Linked DNA regions of Chlorobaculum parvum NCIB 8327. The protein of the gene in region 2 binds, or shares a complex with, the protein of the main gene of each other region. Links are inferred from orthologs where the notes say so. Each region holds a gene or a part of one and is shown on either strand. Other genes may lie near its edges. The genes, in order: tsaD and tsaB.

Region 1 (3,286 bases), 2.1 Mb from region 2 along the record:
TTATCGTTGTCGCCAAGCATGACGCTAAGCAGATGTTCCGGCTCGACCTGCTGGTTCTGCTTGCTGCCAGCCATCACGGCTGCAGCCTGAAGCGCTTCCTGTGCCTTGACAGTGAATTTATTCGGATCGAAATGCATGGTGAATCGTGTCTTGCTTTTTGTTCGGTTATGCCTTCACTCCGGCGGCAACAGGGCGCAAGCCCCTATGCCACCACGTGTTACCTATAACCACAAAAAAAGTCAAAACGTTACCCGCAGGCAATCCGGAACCGGTCAGCTGCGATCGATGCTCTTCGGCAGGTTCTTCATAACCGAACCCGCAATGAGTTTGACGATCTCACCGCCCGTAACCAGAAGGTCGGCCCCCTTCTCGCGAATATGGATCTGGGTTGCCACCTGATCCTTGAAATAATCAACGCTGGCCTGGTCGTAGTTCTTGCCCCGAACGTACTCATCAATGAGGGCTTCGGCCTGGCTGTAGGGCAGATTGAAAACCTTCAGGCCAAGTTTGGCCCGTTCGAGTGGGTCGAGGATCTTCTGTCCCGTTTCGTGCTGCTCCATATCGCTCCGATTTGCTTCTGGTAAATTGGATAAAAAAAGTGGTGAGGCAACTACGGCCCCATCATGCGGTAATTTAAGAATCTTTCGATCAAGTTGCCATACGCAAGCCCCAGGAGCTTTTTCGGCCCGACAAGCGGAAATCAGCTCACGGTGCGATGCTGATAACAATGCCCCACCTTGTCACTCTTTCCGATACACACCTTTGAAGCCAAGCACCAGCAGAACCAGACCGATAACAAGCGCCGACCAGCCAATCGCATCGCCGATGATGAAGGCGCCGTTGAGCATCCCGTACTTCGGCGCAAACAGCAGAATGAGATCCGCCCCGATCAGGATGAACAACGCCTTTAAAAAGCTGATCTTAACGCGCGGTTTGCTATTCTTCTCCTCTTTCTTACTTTTGGCCATAAGATTCTCATTCTTTGTGCGATGAACATTTTAGGGATAGAAACCAGTTGTGACGAAACCTCGGCCGCCGTCCTTAGCGACGGAACGGTTCGGTCGAATGTCGTCAGCTCTCAACGCTGCCACACCGATTTCGGCGGCGTGGTGCCCGAACTGGCTTCACGCGAGCATGAGCGGCTGATCGTTTCGATTGTCGAAGCCGCCATAACCGAAGCAAATATAGCAAAAAACGACCTCGATGTCATAGCCGCCACCGCCGGCCCGGGGCTGATCGGTGCGGTAATGGTGGGCCTCTGCTTCGCCGAGGGAATGGCCTTTGCGCTCGGCAAGCCGTTCGTGCCGGTCAACCACGTCGAAGCGCACATCTTCTCCCCCTTCATCAGCGACGAACCCGGCCATAAATCGCCGGATGGCGACTTTGTTTCGCTGACTGTTTCGGGCGGGCACACGCTCCTGTCGGTCGTCCGTCAGAATCTCGATTACGAGGTGATCGGCCGCACGATCGACGACGCGGCGGGCGAGGCGTTCGACAAGACCGGCAAGATGCTTGGCCTCGGCTATCCCGCCGGCCCGGTGATCGACCGGCTCGCACGCGACGGCGATCCGAAGTTCCACCGCTTCCCGCGCGCACTGACCTCCAGCTCGCAAACCAGCAAAAGCTACCGCGGCAACTTCGATTTCAGCTTCTCCGGCCTCAAGACCTCGGTGCGCACCTGGCTCGAAGGTCATGACGCGGAGTTCGCCCGGCAGCATCAAACCGACCTCGCCGCCTCGATTCAGGACGCCATCGTGAGCGTGCTGGTCGAAAAAACTATCGCCGCTGCGCTGCTGCACAAAGTCGGCGCGGTTTCAGTGGCGGGCGGCGTGAGCGCCAACTCCGGCCTGCGTTCGGCGATGCAGGCGGCCTGCAACAAGCACGGTCTCGACCTGTTCATTCCCAAAGCGACCTACTCGACCGACAACGCCGCCATGATCGCCACCATGGCGCAACTGATGATGGCGCGTGGCCGTTACAGGGAAAACTCTTACGGCGTCGCCCCCTTTGCTCGCTTCAAAGCGGCAGGCAAAGGCACTCGTTGAAATAGTTCGGGAAATAAATTATCTTGAAAGTCGAAAAAAAGTGCCCGGGAACAGCCGAAACGCTGTCCTGAAGGCCAAGTCACGATTACCAACCGCAAGCCATTAGCCATGTACGACACCATCCTTGCCCTGATGCTCTTCGCTCCGCCAACGACCGGTGGACCTGCTCCGAATCCCTTTGTTCAACTCGTACCGCTCGTTCTGATTTTCGTTGTTTTCTACTTCTTCATGATCCGCCCGCAGCAGAAAAAACAGAAAGAGCGTGAAAAGCTGCTTGATGATATCAAGCGCGGCGACAAAATCGTTACCATCGGGGGCATTCACGGTACGGTTGCCGGGATCGATACGGAGAAAAAAACGGTTCTTGTACAGGTTGCCGATAATCTCAAGATCAAGTTCGAGCGTTCGGCAATCGCCAACACTGAAAAACAGGAAACCGGCGACAAGCTCGCCCCAAAGGAGTAACAGGAATCGATGCAGGAAACACCCGCAATTCTGGTTCTCGAAAACGGTTCGATCTATCGCGGAACCGCCTTCGGGCACACCTCCGAGGCCTCCGGTGAGGTGGTCTTCAACACTTCGCTGACCGGGTATCAGGAGATTCTTACCGATCCGTCCTACGCCGGGCAGATGGTCGTTATGACCTACCCGCTCATCGGCAACTACGGCATCACGCCGAACGATAACGAGTCATCAAAAATCTGGGCATCAGCGCTCATCGTGCGCGAAGCCTCGAACGTCTACAGCAACTTCGAATCGACCCGCAGCCTCGACGAAACGCTCAAAGAGGCCGGGGTGATGGGTCTTGCTGGCATCGATACCCGCAAGCTGGTACGGGAGATTCGCGAGAAGGGCGCCATGCGCGGCGTCATCTCAACCCTGACCGACGATGTCGAGGCGCTGAAAGCAAAAGCGCTCGCCATCCCCGAAATGACCGGTCTCGATCTGGTGAGCACCGTCACGACCGACGCGAGCTACACGGTGGACAACGAAGAGGCGAGCTACCACGTCGTCGCTTTCGACTACGGCATCAAGACCAACATCCTTCGCCAGCTCAAAGCCGAGGGATGCCGCGTCACGGTGGTCACCGCTAAAACCACCGCCGAAGAGGTACTCGCACTGAATCCCGACGGGGTCTTCCTCTCCAACGGCCCCGGCGATCCGTTCGCCGTAACCTACGCCATCGACACCATCCGAGAGCTGGCCGCTCGCAACAGCAAGCTGCCGATCTTCGGCATCTG
Region 2 (3,291 bases):
ATCTCCGGATCGTCGATCATGGCGATCAGTCCGCTGACCACCTCGCGCATGTTATGCGGCGGAATATTGGTTGCCATGCCGACCGCGATACCCGAAGCACCGTTCACCAGCAGATTCGGAATCGCCGAGGGAAGCACCGTCGGCTCTTCGAGCGAATCGTCGAAGTTCAGCGCGAAATCGACCGTCTCCTTGTCGAGATCCTTGAGCATTTCGCCTGCGATCGCCTTCATGCGCACCTCGGTGTAACGCATCGCCGCCGGAGAGTCGCCATCGACCGAACCGAAGTTACCCTGGCCGTCGATCAGAGGATAGCGCAGCGAGAAGTCCTGCACCATGCGAACAAGGCTGTCGTAAACAGCCGAGTCACCATGCGGATGATACTTACCGAGCACCTCACCGACCACGCGAGCCGATTTCTTGTGAGGCTTGTTTGACTGGAGACCAAGCTCGTGCATACCGTACAGCACACGGCGATGCACCGGCTTCAGGCCGTCGCGCACATCAGGCAGCGCTCGACTGACGATGACCGACATTGAATAATCGAGATAGGCATCCCGCATTTCCTCTTCAATGCTGATCGGCAATATCTTTTCGCGCTGCATAATCGATACCCTGACTTTGATTTACCGTGACAAACAACGGCTTAATGTATGAAATAGCTCGTAAAAACATAAAGCTCTTTCCCTCCGGCAAGCGATCGCTTCAGCCTTCGGACGGCTCTGAAAATTCATTGGACTCCGGCAGTGTGACCGTGCTCACCTTGGCATCCGACCAGAGCGACTCCAGATCATAAAAACGGCGATCGTCCGGCTGAAAAACATGCACGACCACATCGATGTAGTCGATCAGCACCCAGTGAAGCGTATCGAGCCCCTCGACGTGCGCCGGGCGCTCGTCCTCTTCGCGAAGCTCATCGACAATGAACTCGGCAATAGCTTTGCTCTTTCGCTCCGAGTCGGCGGTAATAATGACAAAAAAATCGGTGACACTCGTCAGGCCCCGAACATCAAGAATCTTGACCTCTTCACCTTTCTTTTCAAGCGACAATTCAGCAACTCTCCTGGCAAGCAGTTCACTCATAGCCACTTCGCGGGCTTCAACCCCGGAAGAGGCGGCATGTTCCGAACGGGACATAAACATCCGTTTTGATGATAAAAAATCGTTCTGGCGAGAAGCATTCCCGCGTCATAATATAGTCAATAATGGGCTCGTTTGAACACCTTTATTTATGGGCAAATGAGAAATTGAAATGCTTTTTTACAAAATAGTTACATCGGACGATACGTTCTTTTGAAACCATGCAAGTCAAAGAAAAAACACAGGTTGCATCATGAGCGCGCCTGTTTGGGCACAAACGCCTGGCGATACTCGGGCGTCGCATCGGTGCTCGATTCGCCACCGCCTGCCGCGAACGCCTGTTCGGCAAAAGGCAACAGCGCAGATGCGGTGAAAAACGAAGCCTCGATGCAGCGGGAAGCAAGCTGCGGAACCTCATCGGCAAGCGTTTGGACACCCCGCCCGACAATGACGAACGCTCCGCCAAGCGAAGCCAGACGACCGGGCAATTTGGCGGCATCGCAACGGAAGTTCTCGATCTCGGTCAGCGCTTTGCCGTCGCGCCGGTAGATCGCCGCGAAATACTCGCCTGCCCTGGATGGAATAACCGGCACGAGGTTGGCAGCCTCGGTATGCGGCAGGGCTGCGGAAGCCAGCGCGATCATGGTAGGAACCGGCAAGAGCGGCAAATCCGCACCGAAAGCGATTCCCTTAGCCACCGACATGCCGATGCGCAGGGCGGTGAACGAACCGGGACCGGAGGAGACCGCGACGCCATCGAGTTCAGCGGCGGACGGAATCCCCGCCTCCGCCATAACCTGCATCACCAGCGGCACCAGCGCTTCGGCGGTTTTCTGCCACTCGGCGAGGCGCTGTTCAACAATGGTGCCGTCTCGGCTGACCGCGACGCTGGCAAATCCGTGGGTGCACTCGATGGCAAGAATCTTCATGGACTCAACTCAACTGATGACGATTTTCCGCTGCTCGTCGCCGGTAATGAGCAGCTCCACCCGACGGGTGTAGCGCCGGTCGAGCGACGAAAAACGCTCGCCCCACTCGACCACCGACAGAAACGGCCCCGAAAGATAGTCGTCGAACCCCGCCGCGTCAAGCTCCTTTTCCGATTCGATCCGATACAGGTCGAAATGGTGTAGTTCGACCGGGCGGCCACGCATCGAGCCCTCGTAGATATTCATCAGCGAAAAGGTGGGGCTGGAGAGCTGCTCCTCGCAGCCGAACACTTCGGCGATGCCCCGCATGAACTCGGTCTTGCCCGCGCCAAGCGTCCCGGTCAGGCAAACCGTCTGGCCCGGCCCGAGCCCGGAAGCGAACCGCCGCGCATACTCGCGGGTCTCGTCAGCCGAATGCGACAGAAACTCGCCCCTCATCTCCTGAGCCATCATGCATCCCCCTCCAGAGAGCGGAACACCATGCCGGTCATCACCTTGGGATAGAACCATGTCGATTTCTGCGGCATCGCCTCACCCGACTGCGAGACCGACATCACCTGCTCGGCTCCGGTTGGTCGAAGCACGATGCCGACCTGCGCCTTGCCCGACGCAACGGCGTCAAACACCTCATCCATACGGTTGGCGTAGGTCAGGTTGCTCTCCTTCTCGACCGCCTCGGCCTCGATGCCAAGCATCTGGCCAAGTACGAGGTCGTGCAGCACCACCACATCGAGCCCCTGCAACGCCTCGGGCACCGGCCCCGACAACACTTCCGAAGGCTTCGCATCGAGCGAAACGCCGAGCACCATCTCCGGCAGCACAATTCCGTAGCACGGCTGCTGTCCGCCGGTGGCGAGAAACTCGTCGAGCGCCCCCCTGCCGGGCAGCTCCCAGACGGTAAACGCGCGATCGAGACTCGCGATGAAAGCTTCGGGATCGAACGATTCCAGTCCGTGCACCAGGCGATGAATCGGCAGGATCAGCAGCCCCTCGTCGTAGATGTTCGACAAATAGGCCATGATATAGTTATAAGGCTCACGCCCCGTATGGCCGGGATTGGCGGCAGCCCGTTCGTTCCTGTACGCCAGCCCGGTTTCATAGCGATGATGCCCGTCGGCGATGTACACCTTCAGCGCATCGAGTTTGGCGGCGAACCGGGCGATCAGCGCCGGATCGCTCATGCGCCACATGCGACTCCGCACCCCGTCGAACTCGGCATCGAGAACCGGCTCGCGCCCTTCGACGAACTCATATAGCAGCTTGTCGGTGCGTTGGGACTGATCGG

What was found.
Region 1: the proteins of tsaB (region 2) and tsaD are in contact, whole or in part, in a solved structure (PDB 4WQ4), measured with the Escherichia coli proteins. The link is inferred for Chlorobaculum parvum NCIB 8327 from one-to-one orthologs.

Annotation. Positions count from the first base shown.
Region 1 is NC_011027.1:2,176,192-2,179,477, forward strand. The notes cover bases 51-3,017. They hold tsaD (tRNA (adenosine(37)-N6)-threonylcarbamoyltransferase complex transferase subunit TsaD), read left to right. Parts: upstream 51-989; coding sequence 990-2,045; downstream 2,046-3,017. Other genes in these bases: CPAR_RS09995 (Clp protease N-terminal domain-containing protein), read right to left, coding at 51-137; CPAR_RS10000 (hypothetical protein), read right to left, coding at 273-560; CPAR_RS10005 (hypothetical protein), read right to left, coding at 741-968; yajC (preprotein translocase subunit YajC), read left to right, coding at 2,154-2,510; carA (glutamine-hydrolyzing carbamoyl-phosphate synthase small subunit), read left to right, coding at 2,520-3,017. Outside these bases: more of CPAR_RS09995, read right to left, coding at 1-50; more of carA, read left to right, coding at 3,018-3,286.
Region 2 is NC_011027.1:105,315-108,605, reverse strand. The notes cover bases 168-3,139. They hold tsaB (tRNA (adenosine(37)-N6)-threonylcarbamoyltransferase complex dimerization subunit type 1 TsaB), read right to left. Parts: upstream 2,007-3,139; coding sequence 1,329-2,006; downstream 168-1,328. Other genes in these bases: CPAR_RS00475 (DUF1015 domain-containing protein), read right to left, coding at 2,456-3,139; tsaE (tRNA (adenosine(37)-N6)-threonylcarbamoyltransferase complex ATPase subunit type 1 TsaE), read right to left, coding at 2,016-2,459; rsfS (ribosome silencing factor), read right to left, coding at 703-1,140. Outside these bases: more of CPAR_RS00475, read right to left, coding at 3,140-3,291. UniProt on the Escherichia coli protein: Required for the formation of a threonylcarbamoyl group on adenosine at position 37 (t(6)A37) in tRNAs that read codons beginning with adenine.